2 regions of the Amphibacillus indicireducens genome follow, and region 2 is predicted to be linked to the other one. Evidence: riboswitches for the same ligand, from Rfam matches in the RefSeq annotation. Region 2 holds a riboswitch; the other holds the start of a gene.

Region 1 (8,723 bases), on a different contig from region 2:
GCCCTGACTCGTGCTTGCCCTGCTTTTGATAACGAAGAGGCACTCATAATTGCTGTCAATCCATATTTCTCTTTGATTTGATCAATAATCCGCGCTAATTGTTCTTCATCAGTTGGATCATCAAATAATGACATTTGTCTTTCTGCTTTAGGCATCAGCTGCGACAAAGCAATTCCTAATGCCCGAACAGGATATCCGGTCCAATATTGATCAAACAAGCACCTTGCTACGCGATTGATCACCCGTCCCAATTGAGTCGGATCAGTTAAAGTGAGTTGACGATTAAAGCCTTGCCTTTCCTGAAAGTTATTACTCTGAACTTGAATAGAAACAGTCAAACCTAAATAATTTTGCTTTCGCACCCGGCGAGCCACTTCTTCCGACAACTCTTTAATCACCACATAAATCTCAGCCCTCGTATCATAATCTCGTGGTAATGTCATATGGTGTCCAATTGCTTTTTGCGTTTGATGAGTTCGTGGCACAACAGGACTTTGATCGATACCATTTGCGAGTCGCCAAAGGACTTCACCGTTAATCCCCCAGCGTTTCCTCAACCACTTGACTGGGTGCTGAGCAAGATTCCCAATTGTGTGTAAACCCATATTTATCAGATGTTCCTTCATCCGACTACCGACACCAAATAACGCATCGATCGGAAGTGGCCAAAGTAACTTTTCAAGATTAGCAGGATTTAATTCTGCAATTCCCATTCTATTTTTTTTAGCAAAATTGTCACACGCCATCTTTGCTAACACTTTATTTGGACCGATCCCAATCCTTGATTCGACTCCGATTGAATCGACGATTTCATCATGAATCTGCTTCGCCAGCTGCTCTTTCGTCTCAAATAAATGGAGTGTATATGTCACGTCAATAAATTGTTCATCAACTGAGTAAACTTCAACTAAATCTGAATATTGCTCAAGGATCTTGGTAATTTGATAGGATATCTTTAAATAGAGCGACATATGTGGCTGAACAACTTCAAGTTCTGGACATTTCGCTTTCGCTTGCCAAAGTGGTTCGGCGGTTTTCACACCATATGTTTTTGCGAGTGGACAAGCTGCCAGAACAATCCCGCTTCGTTGCTTTGGATCTCCCGCTACGATAACCGGCTTGTTCTGTAGTTCGGGTTGACTCACCTTTTCAACAGAAGCATAAAATGATTGCATATCAACTAAAAAGATCGTTCGATCCATCTGCTAGCTCACCCCTCAGAAGTCACATTGAAAGAACATCTCTTGTGGCTCTTATTTTAATCGAACAAACGTTCCTTATCAAGTTGTATTTTCTTCCTAACCAAAAAAACCTGAGCCTATTATTTAATAGACTCAGGTTTCTCGCTTTAGTTTTGACTGTTTTTAAAACTTTGGTAGTTTTTATTACCACCAGATAAATTATAAACATCTTTAAATCCTTGATTGATTAAAATGTTTTGAGCTGCATTACCAGTCACACCTTTATTACAGTATGTCACTGTTGTTAGCGCAGGATTGAGTTGACTTGCTTCTGAACGCAATTTAGCTAACGGAAGATTGATCGCACCATCAACACGTGACGCTTCATACTGCTTCGTTGCACGTGTATCAATGATTTGGAGCTCCTCACCATTCGAAATTCTAGTCACTAATTCTTCAGGTGTGATCAATTTATTTTTCAGATCAATTGCATTTTTGAGCGCCATCCCTGTATACATCACCGGGTCTTTTGTCGTGCTAAACGGTGGTGCGTAAGCTAAATCAAGATGGAAGAGATCATCAACTTTCGCTTTAAACGAAAGTGCCGTGACGAAAACATCAATCCGTTTATCAACACCATCTTCACCAACAATTTGTACTCCAAGTAGGCGTTTTGTACGTCTGTCGGCAATTGCTTTAATGACCATTTCTGCACCACCAAGGTATTCCGCTTTTGCCGGCTTAATATTGTGGAGTACCTCAATATCAAAGCCTTCAGCACGTGCCTCTTGCTCAGTTAAACCTGTGTACCCGACAGTTAAGCCAAATACCCTTAAAATACCTGTCCCTAGTATACCTCTGTGTGCCAGAGTACCGCCTGTCATCGCATCCCCTGCGATACGCCCCATCTTATTCGCTGTCGAACCTAATGGACGATAAAGTGGCTTTTCTGTTATAACCGAAAAACTTTCCGCCGCGTCACCAGCAGCATAAATATTAGGTAAGTTCGTTTGCATCTGTTGATTGACCTTAATTGCACCGGATTCACCACGCGCAATCGCCGTACCCTCTATTAGCTTTGTATTTGGTTTGACACCTGTTGCTAAAATAACGAGGTCTGAATCAATCGTATTGCCACTACTTGTTGTAACTGTTTTTTTAGTAATCTGTGTGACCGACTCTCCGAGTAACAGCGTCAGCTTATTTTTCTGCAGTTCTTCTGCTATTCTAAAAGCCATATCGCGATCTAAGTGTGGCATCACTTGATTTTCACCCTCAATTAACGTCACTTCTAAACCACGCGCTGTCAGTTGTTCTGCCATTTCCAATCCGATAAAACCAGCACCAATAATTGTTGCCTTTTCAGATTTATTCAGCGTAATATACTGATCGATAGCTGCTGCACTTTGAATGTTACGAACCGGAAATACGTGACTCTGATCTACACCATCAATTTGAGGTACTTTTGGCGATGCACCTGTTGCCAAGACTAACGTGTCATAGTGATCCACTTTCGTTTCATGCGTTGTTAAATTTTTAACAGTGACTGTTTTCGCATTCGAATCAATTGCTGTCACTTCATGACGTGTATGAATATCGACATTGTAACGTTTTTTAAACCAGTCAGCATCTCTTGGTGTTAACGTTGCTAAATCGTCAATCTCTCCACCTAAAAAATAAGGGATACCACAAATTGAATAGGAAATATCATGATCTGCATTATATACCGTTATTTCAGCCGTTTCATCATTTCTTCGCGCTTTTGCAGCCACTGAAGTTCCTGCAGCAACAGACCCAATAATTACTATTTTCATCTCTCTCACGCCTCCAATAACTGATTTTAATTTCGGAAAGCTAACCTACTTAACTGAACTTTTAATCTATTTTTCAGGAAACCAATGCTGAGTTTTATTCGCAATTTTCACTAATAATAGCATTAATGGCACCTCAGTTAAGACACCGACAGTCGTCGCTAAAGCAGCCGGAGACTGCATCCCGAATAAAGCGATCGCAACTGCTACCGATAACTCAAAGAAGTTAGATGCACCGATCATACTTGCAGGTGCAGCGATATCAAAAGGTAATTTCATTAACTTAGCTGCGAAATAAGCAATTATGAAAATAAGAAATGTTTGAATTGTCAATGGGACGGCAATCAACAGAATATGCAATGGGTTATTTAAAATCACATCACCTTGAAATGAGAATAAAAGCACTAACATGAGTAGTAAGCCTGCAATTGTAATCCCATCAAATTTTGGCAAAAATTCATTTTCAAAATAATTTAGTCCTTTTCTTTTTGTAACAAACATTCTTGTTAATACACCACCAGCTAATGGAATAGCTACAAAAAGCACAACAGATAGAATGAGCGTATCCCAAGGAACAGTCACATCACTTACACCGAGCAATAACTTTACGATCGGTATAAATGCAATCAGGATAATCAAGTTATTCGTTGCAACTTGAATGACCGTATACGCTGGATTTCCTTTTGTTAAATGGCTCCAAACAAAAACCATCGCTGTACAAGGAGCAGCTCCAAGTAAAACAGCCCCAGCTAAATAGCCATCAGCAATGTCAACTGGAATCAGTTGCTTAAATACAACAAATAAAAAGAAACTTGAAATTGCAAACATTGTAAATGGCTTAATCAACCAATTTATGATCCAAGTCAAATAAAGACCTTTTGGATTTTTACCAACATTTTTAATACTTTGAAAATCAACCTTCATCATCATCGGATAAATCATAATCCAAATCAAGATTGCTGTCGGGATTGAAATACTTGCATACTCAAATTTCCCTAAAAACTCTGGGATCACAGAGAAGTACTTGCCAATTAAAATACCTACTCCCATACAAGCGATCACCCAGACCGTTAAATATTTATGAAAAAAACTAATTTCTGACGTTTGTTTATCTGTCATCTTCGCACCTCTTTTTTGTTATCAGATAAATGGGCACTAACAACATTCAATTCGTGTCCCATTTTCTTCGAGCTCTCTTATTTTCTCATCTTGATTAGGTAATTGATCAAGAATTGTTTTAATAAATGGATAATACTCACTTGATTTATCGACAGAGTAAAATGTCCATTGACTATTTCTTTCTTCTTCAACTAGGCCTAAATCTTTTAATTTCCTTAAATGTTGGCTAATTGACGGCTGACTCATCTTGAAGATCTCAACAAATTCACACACACAACAAGCGTGATTTTCAATCAACTTCATCATCGTTAATCTCGTCTTATCACCGAGTAGCTTTAAGATGAGTGCCGCTCGTTCCATCTCGATCGATGTATTAATCATCCTATTTCTCCTTTCAAAATTATTTCTGATATAAGTATATGCTTATTTACTTATCTGTTCAAGTAAATTTTATGTAAAGTTTTTTAAAAAGTAAAAAAGAGCCAAAGATGATCGGAATCACCTGGCTCTTTTAAATTTTATTTAATTAAATATTGCATGCTTTTGTTTAATCCAAGGTTTTAATTTAGCAAAGAGCGGAATAAATAGTAACGACACAATGACGCCTTTAACTAAATTAAACGGAATTACACCCGCAAATATTGTCCCGATCATCACGACACTCGACATGTCACCCCAGCCCATAATAACACTGTAAATTGGCAGGAGAACAAAGTAATTTAAGATACCCATCGCGATTGTCATAATAACCGTTCCAGCAATCAAGCCAAAAATAAGACTTTTATCACCTTTATATTTGTGATAAATGATTGAAATTGGTACGACAAAAGTGATCCCAGCCACAAAATTTGCAAATACCCCGACTGGATCAGCTGCTCCCGTAAACAGTAAATAAAGCAAGTTTTTGATTAACTGCACAACGACACCAGCCATCGGCGTAAAGATCAAGGCAGCTAACAAAGTAGGCACCTCGCCAAAATCAACTTTTAAATATGGCGGGAGAAACGGTAAGGGAAAGTTCAAGAAAAGCAACACCATTGAAATCGTCCCAAATAGTGACAAGATAATAAGTTTTAATAATTTTGATGATTGATTTTTCATATCAACATCCTCCTTCATCTTTTTTAAATATCGATTAAAATCTATACTTTGATGAAGGGAGAGTAATTTTCTTGACCAAATAAAAAATCCTAAAGCAGATAAGGGCTTTAGGATAAATAGGTATCAAGAAATAAATGGCTACGCCAAATCACTCTTAATCTTCTCCCATCCAGACTTTAACTGTCGGTTCTGGAATCGCACCAGATCAACCACTAAAAAAGTGGGTCACGGACTTACAACACGAATGTTGCTTACCGTCGGTCGGGAATTACACCCTGCCCCGAAGATTCAATCGATATTCATTTAATTATAATATAGTAGATAACTAGGAATTTGTAAAGGTATACGCCCATATTTTTCGGAAAATTCCCTTTATACCTTTTCGGTTTTATGGTTTGTGTGCGAAATATTACGTTTGCGTGCGATATTATCTCGTTTGCGTGCGAAATATTACGTTTGCGTGCGATATTTTCGATTTGCGTGCGAACGCACAGTCGATACGTGCGAACGCACGAAAACGAAAAAAAGATGCAGAGAATAACTCCTCTACATCTCGCCCATCAATCCTCTAATGGATTTAAATTTTCTTTCCCTGTTAAATCAGCGATAAATTCAACTAACAAGTCAATTTCTTCTTTAATATCTTGGATGCTAACTGTTTCAACTGGTGAATGCATATAACGTAACGGTAAGGAAACTAAAGCGACTGGCACTCCTTTACCCGTTAATCGCATCCGGTCTGCATCTGTTCCCGTATGGCGCGGTGTTAGCTCATATTGGATTGCCATATCAAGCTTCTCGGCAGTTCTTTCTAACCACTGGTTAATCTTGCGGTTGATCGGTGCACCTTTTGCGATCACTGGTCCACCCTCTAATTTTACACTCCCATACTTTTCGCGATTCACTTTCGGATGATCAGTTGCAAATGTCACATCACAGGCTAATGCCATCGTCGGCTCAATTCCAGCTGCTGCAAAATAGGCACCGCCCATATTCGTTTCCTCATTAACCGTACTCGCCGCGTAAACACCAACATTCAAATCACGATCAGCTAATTTTCGCAAAACTTCTGCCACGATAAAAGCACCTGTTCGATTATCGAGCCCACGTCCAGAAATGTAGCGATCCATTAAAATTTCCGGTTTGCGATCATAAACAATTAAATCACCAATTTGGACGAATTTTTCTACTTCAGCTCTCGATTTAGCCCCAACATCAATAAATAAATCGGTTAAATCAAAATCACCTTTAATCCCACCAAGGTGTTGGGCATTGACTCCGATCACACCAACCAGCTCCTTACCATAGCCTTGAATCCGAACTTTCATCCCGATTGCTGCTTTCTGATTGACCCGACCAACTTCATCAAAATAAATAAAACCGGCTTCGTCAATTCGATTAACGACTAACGCAATCTCATCAATATGACCTGCAAGTAAAATTTTAAAGTCCGCTTCTTTATTTAAAACACCAATCGCATTACCTGCATGATCCGTGATGATTTCATCAGCAAAATCCTTCACATAATGAATCCATTTCTTTTGAATCTCAACTTCCATACTTGATGGTGATGGTGTATTTAATAAGTCTAACAAAAAATCCTGATTTTCTAACGTCATTTTTCTGCCTCCTTTTGAACTATTGATATCATACCAAAACTTCACTGATAAATGTATTGTTAACATTAAAAAAACTCGCCAGCGATCAGAGTCACTAACGAGTTTTTTAAAAATGATTATAGACGTTTTTCTAATTCTGCTTTTTCTTTTTCAAAACCTGGCTTGCCAAGTAAAGCAAACATATTCTTCTTATATGCTTCAACACCCGGCTGATCAAATGGATTAACCCCAAGTAGGTAGCCACTAATCGCACATGCTTTTTCAAAGAAATAAACGATGTAACCAAATGTATAAGCATCTAATTCTGGTAAGTGAATAATTAAATTCGGCACTTGACCGTCTGTATGAGCAAGCATCGTTCCCTGATATGCTTTTTCATTAACAAAATCGATCGTTTGACCAGCAAGATAGTTTAGTCCATCAAGATCTTGTTCTTCAGCTTCAAGCGTCAAATCATGGCGTGGTTTTTCAACATGTAAAACCGTTTCAAATAGATCACGACGACCTTCTTGAACATATTGTCCCAATGAGTGCAAATCTGTTGAGAAGTTAGCTGAAGATGGGAAAATACCTTTGAAATCTTTTCCTTCACTTTCACCAAACAATTGCTTCCACCACTCAGAGAAATATTGCAATGCAGGCTCATAGTTGATCAACATTTCAATTGTTTTCCCTTTGTTATAAAGGACGTTTCGAATTGCTGCATACTGATATGCAGGGTTTTCTTCAAGATTAGGTGAAGCTAATTCAGCTTGTGCCTTTTGTGCACCGGCCATAATTGCATCTATGTCAACCCCAGTTGCTGCGATTGGTAGTAAACCAACAGCCGTTAACACAGAGTAACGTCCACCAACATCATCAGGGATGACAAAACTTTCATAACCTTGTTCATCTGCAAGTGTCTTTAAAGCGCCTTTTGCTTGGTCTGTTGTTGTAAAAATACGTCCTTTCGCTTCTTCAGCACCATACTTTTCTTCAAGGTACTTACGGAAAATTCGGAATGCAATCGCAGGTTCCGTCGTTGTTCCACTTTTTGAAATCACATTAATTGAAACATCTTTACCTTCTAATAGATCAAAAACGTCTTTTGTATAAGTTGAACTAATGCTATTACCGACAAAAATAATTTGTGGTGTTTTACGTTTGTCCTGTGACAGCGCATTGTAGAATGAGTGATTGAGCATATCAATTGCTGCACGTGCACCTAAATAAGAACCACCAATTCCAATCACTAATAAAACATCAGAATCTGACTTAATTTTTTCAGCAGCTTTTTTAATTCGAGCAAATTCCTCTTTGTCGTAATTCTCTGGTAAGTCGACCCAACCTAAAAAGTCACTCCCAGCACCTGTCTTATTATGTACCATCTCATGCGCTAATTTAACAGGCTCTTTCAAATAATCTAATTCATGTTCACCAAAAAACGGCAATGCTTTTTCATATTCTAAACGGATATGTGTCATCTGATTACCCCCATAAAAATAGTCTAATCTAAAGATACCTAAATAATGGCTTGAAAGCAAGTCTGAAAAGCAAAAAGAATCCGCGATTTTGTAAAATTACGAATATTAAAAAATTCGTTCTCGGTTAAAATTGAATTGAACTCAAACTGATCAAAAGAAAAACCAGATCAGTATAACAATACTGACCTGGACATTTCAATTATTTATTTTGTTCTGATTGCTTTAACCATTCGCCAAGCTTATCTTTTAACGTATTAAAACCTGGCTCATCTTGCTGTGCAGGTGCAGCTTGCTTTCTTTGTTGAGGTTGCTTTGGCGCTTCCTCCGTTGCACGAATTGAGAGAGAATATTTATTTTTCTCTTCATCAATCGACAAAATTTTAACATTAACTTCATCACCAACTGCGATATGCTCATTAATATCTTTAA
Region 2 (8,723 bases):
CATGTATATGGGGTCATGGCTGTTTTTTCTTTGTTTTAGCTGCAAAACTCAGGGTATTACTTAAGTAACATTGTATCTATTACTTTTGTACTGTCAATGGTTTTTAATACTATTTGTTTTTGTATTTTATTAACATTAAATATTCAATTTAACTAGCCTCCAACTTCCTCAATTAATTACTTCCCCTCATTTAGATACATTTTTATATACTAACTTCTTTGAGAATTTAAATATAAAATGTGTGCTTTGAACGTTTTTGATTTATTTTGAATGAAATTGATTGATTTTGATCGTTAGCTATTATATACTATATTTATAATGAAAACGTTAGCAAAGAGGTCGAATAGTATGTTATTTCAACACCGAAAAGAAAAGATTTTAACTTTATTATCAGAAAACAATACGGTCACGATTCAAGATCTAGTCATCAATACTGGGGCGAGTGAATCAACATTAAGACGTGATTTAATTGTTCTAGAAGAAGATGGACTCTTAACACGCGTTCACGGCGGGCTACTAGGGTTAAAAATATTGGCAAAGAACAAAAAATGGCACAAAAAGAAAGCATCAACCATGTCACTAAAGTTAAAATTGCTAAGTACTGTAACACTTTAGTTAAACCGAATAGTCAAGTTTATATCGATGCGGGTACTGCAACATTAGAATTAGTTAGAGTTTTACCAAACGACAAAAATATTCATATCGTTACTAATGGGGTTGACCAAGCCTTACTAGCCTTACAAAGAGGAATAAATGTTACTTTACTCGGGGGACCTGTCAAACAAAATACGCACGCAATCGCTGGTCTAACAGCCTATCAACAACTCGAACGAATGAACTTTTCTTTCGCATTTATCGGAATGAATGGGATCAATTTTGAAAATGGTTTAACAACAACCAATTTGGATGAAGCGATGATCAAGGAATGTGCCATGCAACAAAGTCATAAAATTCGTATTTTGATGGATGATAGTAAGATTGATCATGTGTATGAATTTAAAGTTAACGCACCTGCGCAAGCGATTATCTTATTGAACAAAGAAGCAAAAATAAATTCACCAAATACAATTGATAAATTAAGCAATCATTTTGATTTACACTTAATTTAAAGTCAGGTAAACAAAATCAAATACATTCAAAAGGAGAAGTCAAGATGCTGTATACTCTAACGTTAAATCCATCAATTGATTATATAATGCACATTAATGATGTTAAAGTAGGCGAAACAAATTATGCAAATGACGAAAACATGTTACCAGGTGGGAAAGGTGTTAATGTCTCACGCGTTTTAAATCAATTAGGTGTTGCTAACAAAGCATTAGGTTTTATTGGTGGACACACTGGACGTTTTATCGAAGACTGGCTCAAAAAAGAAGGCGCTGACCATGATTTTATTAGCGTCAACGGAGATACACGAATAAACGTTAAGTTAAAAGGAGAAGCCGAAACTGAAATTAACGGCAAGGGGCCGATAATCACCAAAGCTGATAGTGAAAAACTATTAACAAGGGTTAGACAGCTTAGGTCAACAGATACGATCATCTTATCTGGAAGCAAAAGTAGAGGTTTATCCGAAACTTTTTACAATCAAATTATCGATATTTGTACCGAACAAAATATTTCTTTCGTGATCGATACAAATAGTAAAGAACTTTTAGACATATTAAAGGAAAAGCCGTTTTTAGTGAAGCCGAATCAAGCAGAATTAGGCCAGCTATTTAACCAATCGATCCAGTCAAAAGAAGAAGCCATTTATTATGGTAAAAAACTTCAAGAGGGTGGTGCAGAAAATGTAATTGTTTCATTAGGTGGCGATGGTGCGATATTTATTGATCAAAATCAAACTTATCTTGCGGATTCACCGAAAGGAAAAGTCGTCAATACGGTTGGATCAGGTGATTCAATGATCGCTGGCTTCATGGCAGGAATTGAAAAAGGCTTAACAAAGCGGGAAGCATTTAAACTTAGTGTTCAAAGTGGTAGCGCAACTGCATTTAGCAAAGATTTAGCAACAAAAGAAGCGATTTTAGCACTTAATAATCAAGTTATAATAGAAAGGGTTGAAAATCATGAAAATGACTGATGTTATGCGAGAAGAATTAATGATTTTATCTCCTGAATCAACAACAAAAGAAGACATTCTTAACGAAATGACAAGAAGGCTTGTTGAAACAGGAGCAGTAGATGATTATGACACATTTAGACAAGCCATTTCAGAACGTGAAAAGAGTATGAGCACAGGACTTGGTGACGGAATTGCGATGCCTCACGCCAAAAATCAAGCGGTAAAGAAAACGTCTGTCGTATTTGCCAAGCATCAAACTGGCATTGATTTTGACAGTTTGGACGGCAAGCCGGCACGCTTATTCTTTATGATTGCAGCGAAAGATCATGCAAATGAAACACACTTAACGATCTTATCAAACTTATCAAAACTTTTAATGAATAAAGATTTTATTGAAGCACTGGATGCAGCTGACACACCACAGAGCGTGAAAGCTATCGTCAATTTAGCTGAAGCTGGATTGGAACAAGATCAAGCTAGTGAGCAACCTTCTACTGACGTTCAAAGTGATCAACCTTATTTAATAGCCGTCACTGCCTGTCCAACTGGTATCGCTCATACGTACATGGCTGAAGACGCCTTAAAAAATAAAGCAAAAGAAATGGGCATTAAGATTAAAGTAGAGACAAACGGCTCAGATGGGATTAAAAATCGCTTAACTTCTGAAGATATTAAAAAAGCAGATGGAGTCATCGTTGCTGTCGGTAAAAAGGTGCCTATGTCTCGCTTCAATGGTAAACGTGTCGTCGAACGTCCCGTTGCTGAAGGGATCAACAAGAGTGAGGCATTAATTAACGAGGCTTTATCTGGAAATGCACCCATTTATCGTACAAGTGGTAGTGACAAAGAATCTGATTCAAGCGATCACAGCGATCAAGACAGAAGTCAATTCTCTCTCAAATCAATCTATAATGATTTGATGAGTGGTGTATCGAGTATGCTTCCTTTCGTTATCGCTGGAGGAATCATACTAGCACTATCGTTTCTGTTAGAAGGATTTGTCGGCAGTGACTCACCAATTTTCATCGGCATTAATGAAATTGGTGGGGCTGCATTTAGCTTCCTTATTCCTGTTTTAGCTGGGTATATTGCCATGAGTATTGGTGGTAAACCTGCGATGGTGAGTGGTTTTGCTGGTGGTGCATTAGCAGTTAGTGCAAACGCTGGATTTTTAGGTGGCTTAATTGCAGGGTTTTTAGCCGGGTATGTCACGCTTGTCGTCATAAAATTATTAAAGAATATGCCTAAAAATTTAGCTGGGATTAGAACGATCTTATTATATCCTATCCTAACATTATTCACGACAGGGATTCTGATGTATTTTGTCTTTGGACCGATCTTTTCTAATATTAATCTTTCAATGATAAACTTCTTAGAAAATCTAGGAACGGGCAACCAAGTTTTATTAGGCGCTCTTCTCGGTGGTATGATGGCGGTTGATATGGGTGGTCCAGTAAATAAAGCAGCATATGCTTTTTCAATCGGAATTTTCACTGATACTGGTGATGGTAGTTTAATGGCTGCAGTTATGGTTGGGGGCATGATCCCGCCGTTAGCAATTGCTCTAGCATCAATCATCTTTAAAAATAAGTTTACTGAAGTGCAACAGCAATCTGCTCTGACAAATTTCATTTTAGGTCTTTCGTTTATCTCAGAAGGAGCTATTCCTTTTGCGGCTACTGATCCTATTCGTGTCATTGGTTCAAGTATAATAGGTAGTGCTATAGCTGGTGGACTGACACAACTTTGGCTAGCTAGTGTGCCCGCTCCTCATGGTGGAATTTTCACCATATTAGCCTTAGGTGAAAATCGTTTATTGCTAATTATATCGATTATTATTGGTACAGTGATTAGTGCATTGATCTTAGGTGTTTGGAAAAAGCCATTAGAGGAACAAATTATTTCAGACACTGCCTAATTAACAAATTAAACCTGGTATACGTTTAAATTAGATGTGTGCCAGGTTGTTGACATAAAAAAAACTAAATGTTATTCTTCTTATGAATTGAATATGTTTCTTCGGGGCAGGGTGTAATTCCCGACCGACGGTGACAAGTGTGAACTTGAAGTCCGTGACCCGCAATTATTTGCGGTTGATCTAGTGAAAATCTAGAACCGACAGTTAGAGTCTGGATGGGAGAAGAAAAAACTAATTAGCTAAGATGACAGGATCAGTATACCCTTTTTTGTCATACTTTCTTTTAGTCGATGAACCAAAGCCTCGTGTATCGAACACAAGGCTTTTTTATTTGGAAAGGAGGAAAATATATGCATGAGAAATACATGAAGCTAGCGATTCAAGAAGCTAAAAAGGGATTGGGTAGAACATTTACAAATCCTTTAGTTGGTGCTGTCATTGTCAATAATGATCAAGTCATTGCATCAGGTGCACATTTGGAATATGGCAAAGAACACGCCGAAATTAATGCCCTCTCATCATATACAGCCCCCGATAAACGATTCGATTCAATTCTCTACGTTACACTTGAACCTTGTAATCATGATGGCAAACAACCCCCTTGTACACAAGCAATCATTAACAGCGGGATAAAACAAGTGGTCATCGGACAACTCGATCCTAACCCTTTAGTTGCAGGTAAAGGCAAGAAAAAGTTAGAACAACATGGTATCAAGGTCATTACTGGTGTGCTAGAAACAGAGGCTCGCGAATTGAATCCTTTTTTCAATTGCTTCTATGAACAAAATCGTCCCTATATCACTTTAAAACAGGCAATTACTTTGGATGGTAAACTATCATTAGATTCAAAGCGCACAGCAATCACGGGAAAGGATACTTATCAATACGTTCGAAAAGAGCGCAATCATTATCAAGGGATCTTAGTTGGAAGTCAAACGATTTTAACAGATAATCCTTTTCTGCTGGGAACAGATCAAACCTTGCATCCAATTCGGATCATTCTAGATCGGCGCGGTCGATTATTCAACCAACTTGATCTAAATATTTTTATTAATCAAGCTAGTCCAGTTTGGATTTTCACCGAACGAAAAGTAAAAATTAAGCTTCCAAAACATGTTGAAGCAATCGTTCTCAAAAGCGCTACAGTCAAATCGATTATCAAAGAATTAACGAGGAGAAATATCCACTCTCTCTATGTAGAAGGTGGAGCGAAAGTTCATGACTGCTTTTTAAACAGTGGTTATTGGGATCAAATGATTACTTATATCGCACCAAAGGTCATTGGCGGCAACGGCGTGCCAGCAATGTCAAGCACAAGAGAAGTTAATCAAGTGATTGAATTAACGAATGTTACGGTTGAATCCATTCATGATGACTTGAGAATTTCTGGGAGAAGGTGTTGGAATTGTTTACTGGTCTAATTCAAGAACAAGGAAAAATCCTAAAAGTTAATCGAAAGGCACATACAGTGCAGTTGACTTGCCAAGCTTCAGAAAAAATATTAGCTGACTATCAAATTGGAGATAGTATGGCGATTAACGGAGTTTGTCTAACAGCAATTGCTAAAACTGATTCCCACTTTACCGTTGATATCATGCCCGAGACTTTTTACCGGACAACTTTTTCTAAATTAAAAATAAACGATCAAGTAAATTTGGAACGTGCACTCTCTTTCCACGGAAGATTAGAGGGTCATTTAGTATCCGGGCACATTGATACAACCGTTCGATTGATCGAAAAAAGGAACCATGAAAATGCATTGATTTTAACATTTGACTATCCTAAAGATCAACAAGGTGAAATCATTCCACAAGGGTCAATTGCAATTAATGGCGTTAGCTTAACTGTCACAGATGTGCAAGCACGGTCTTTTTCTGTTAGTTTAATCCCACATTCAAAGGATCAGACAAATTTAGGAACGTTAAATCGCGGTGAGTATGTTAACGTTGAAACAGATATGATTGGAAAATATATTAAGGCACAAGCTCATCTTACTGATAAAGTAACGGGAGGATTTCTACAATGACTAAACATATTGAAAAAGCGATCGAAGACTTAAAACAAGGCAAGCTTATCATTGTCGTAGATGACGATAATCGTGAGGCTGAAGGAGATTTAGTTGGTTTAGCAAGCTTAGCAACGGCTGAAACTGTGAATTTCATGACCAAACATGCGCGAGGTTTAATCTGCGCACCTATTTCTGAAGCCATTGCGGATCATTTTGGCCTCACAGAAATGATAAAGGAGAATACAGATCCTTACAGAACAGCGTTTACGATCAGTGTCGATCATAAGGAAACCTCAACAGGAATTTCTGCTTTCGATCGCGCAAAAACAATTAAAGAATTAGCTAACCTGTCTAACAACGAGCAAGCATTTCATAAGCCTGGCCATATTTTCCCGTTAATCGCAAAAGAAGGGGGCGTACTCGAGCGAAGAGGCCATACTGAAGCAGCGATTGATTTAGCCAAGCTTGCAAACGAACCACAAGCTACCTATATATGCGAAATCTTAAACGATGATGGGACAATGGCACGAAGACCGCAACTAGAAGCATTAGCTGCCGAGTGGAAAATGCCAATCATTAGTATCGAAGAATTAGTGACTTATTTGACCGCAAATCAAGAATTAACAGTCAAGCTACCAACATCTTATGGAGACTTTGATTTAACTCTGTTCGAGGATCAAGCAAATAAAGAGCACCTTTTGCTTTCTAAAGGTGAAATTAGAAGTCTTCAAGAGCCTTTACTGATACGTGTCCACTCTGAATGTCTCACAGGTGATATCTTTGGCTCACATCGTTGCGATTGCGGCGAACAATTACACGAAGCAATGCGGATGATTGAAGAAAATGGCATCGGAGCAATTTTATATTTACGCCAAGAAGGACGTGGAATTGGTTTAAAAAACAAACTGAAAACCTATCAGCTTCAGGAAAATGGTCTAGATACATTTGATGCAAATATCGCACTAGGTTTTGAACCGGATGAGCGAGATTATCACTTTGCCGCCCAAATTCTTAAGTCGCTAGGAATTAAAATGGTTAACTTAATCACAAATAACCCAGATAAAATCGAACAATTACAAGCGTTTGGCATCGAAGTCGTTGAACGTATTCCATTAGAAGTCAGACCTGAAAAGGAAAACCTCAATTATTTAAGAACAAAAAAGGGAAAATTTGATCACCTATTATCAATTAACTAAAGGAGAATTAATATGCCAATATTTGAAGGTAATTTTAACGGAGAAAATCTAAAAGTAGGAATTGTGATCGCTCGATTTAATGAGCTAATCACTTCTAAGCTCTTGTCTGGGGCAATTGACAATTTATTACGACACGGAGTTAAGGAAGGAAATATTGATATTTATTGGGTACCTGGTGCATTTGAAATTCCTTTTATCACAAAAAAGTTAGTTAACAATCACAACTATGATGGAGTAATCACACTTGGGACTGTGATCCGCGGGGCAACGACACATTATGAATTAGTTACGAATGAAGTCGCCAAAGGAGTCGCACAGATTGGACTAACATCAGATATACCGGTTTTATTCGGTGTGCTAACAACAGAAACAATCGAACAAGCACTTGAACGAGCTGGAACAAAAGCTGGCAATAAAGGCAGTGAAGTTGCACAAGGATTACTAGAAATGATCTCACTTAATAAAGCGATATAAAGTGAATCTTTAATTCAGTAAAAAACTAGGCTATGGCGATTAGACGTACATTCATACCACCGAGTACACCATTTTTGTGCTCGGTGGTTTATTTTAAATCAGTCATCATTGATATCAGTAAATCATTCTTGAATTTCAAGTTTTTGTTATTTTCATCGTTTATTATTTTAATCTGTAAAAAAGTTCTCCGTATAAAAAGGGTGCTGATCTCGATTAAAGGCAACGCCAACTCCTAATTTAGTGAAACCATCGTGCAAAATATTCTCACGGTGTCCTGCTGAGTTCATTAATCCTTGATGGGCAAAGATACTATTAAACTGTCCATAGGCAAGATTTTCCCCAGCAAGTCTAAAACGAATCCCATCTTCAATCATTCGATCCGAAAGAGATTGATTAGCTAAATTTGTATGACTAAAAAATTGATTTTCAGCCATATCTGCACTATGCTTTCTTGCCGTTTCTCTGACATTCTCTTCCCACTCTAGAATAGACAAACCATTGTAAACACGTGTTGCATTCGTTAAATCAAATAGCTGATACTCAAATCCTTCTTTCAACGCTTGACTGCCAGGTGGATAAAGGTCATTTTTGATCATTTCTATTTCTGCATCGATTAATTGAATCGCGGTTACACGATCACTTTCATGTAGGTCATAAAAAATGGTCACATAATTTCCGTCTATTCGGTAAATATCGTATTCGTCTTCGCTATTGATTTGATAACTAAAACTGTCATAGTGAATGAACTCTTCAGATTCACCCAGGGTTTCATGTACAAGTGATCTCGTATCGCCTATTTCGAGACCAAACTGTGAAGTGAGCAAATCTTGATTAGTAAATAAACCACGAACAATCTCGCCATCATCATAAGCAACCATGATAAAGTTTTGATAGTTCTCGTGATAAGTAGACCAAGCTAAACCATATTCATTCTCGCTTTCTCGCATAGCAGCTCCATAGCGTTGTTCAACGTCCCCTTTCGCATCTCCAATTTCAACGTTACCAACTGAAAAAACTTGTTCGTCTGGGATCGATAAGGCTATTTTTTTGACAGGTTCTTGT

The links. Region 2 has a riboswitch for FMN ahead of ribD (bifunctional diaminohydroxyphosphoribosylaminopyrimidine deaminase/5-amino-6-(5-phosphoribosylamino)uracil reductase RibD). Riboswitches for the same ligand answer to the same signal wherever they lie in the genome.
Region 1: it holds a riboswitch for FMN, as region 2 does, so the genes downstream of both, ABD814_RS06400 (ECF transporter S component) here and ribD (bifunctional diaminohydroxyphosphoribosylaminopyrimidine deaminase/5-amino-6-(5-phosphoribosylamino)uracil reductase RibD) in region 2, are expected to answer to the same signal.

What each region holds. Positions count from the first base shown of each region.
Region 1 is NZ_BAABDL010000067.1:70,406-79,128, reverse strand. Features, by position in the region: gene ABD814_RS06420 (DNA polymerase IV) at 1-1,202, opposite strand, end outside; gene ABD814_RS06415 (FAD-dependent oxidoreductase) at 1,349-2,995, opposite strand; gene arsB (ACR3 family arsenite efflux transporter) at 3,062-4,111, opposite strand; gene ABD814_RS06405 (ArsR/SmtB family transcription factor) at 4,148-4,492, opposite strand; gene ABD814_RS06400 (ECF transporter S component) at 4,634-5,212, opposite strand; FMN riboswitch at 5,366-5,504, opposite strand; gene ABD814_RS06395 (M20/M25/M40 family metallo-hydrolase) at 5,773-6,831, opposite strand; gene ABD814_RS06390 (glucose-6-phosphate isomerase) at 6,948-8,294, opposite strand; gene yugI (S1 domain-containing post-transcriptional regulator GSP13) at 8,494-8,723, opposite strand, start outside.
Region 2 is NZ_BAABDL010000122.1:10,299-19,021, reverse strand. Features, by position in the region: gene ABD814_RS11335 (DeoR family transcriptional regulator) at 349-615, shown strand; gene ABD814_RS11330 (DeoR/GlpR family DNA-binding transcription regulator) at 549-1,109, shown strand; gene pfkB (1-phosphofructokinase) at 1,154-2,083, shown strand; gene ABD814_RS11320 (PTS fructose transporter subunit IIABC) at 2,070-3,983, shown strand; FMN riboswitch at 4,077-4,214, shown strand; gene ribD (bifunctional diaminohydroxyphosphoribosylaminopyrimidine deaminase/5-amino-6-(5-phosphoribosylamino)uracil reductase RibD) at 4,334-5,404, shown strand; gene ABD814_RS11310 (riboflavin synthase) at 5,389-6,009, shown strand; gene ribA (GTP cyclohydrolase II) at 6,006-7,187, shown strand; gene ribH (6,7-dimethyl-8-ribityllumazine synthase) at 7,200-7,661, shown strand; gene ABD814_RS11295 (CAP domain-containing protein) at 7,829-8,723, opposite strand, start outside.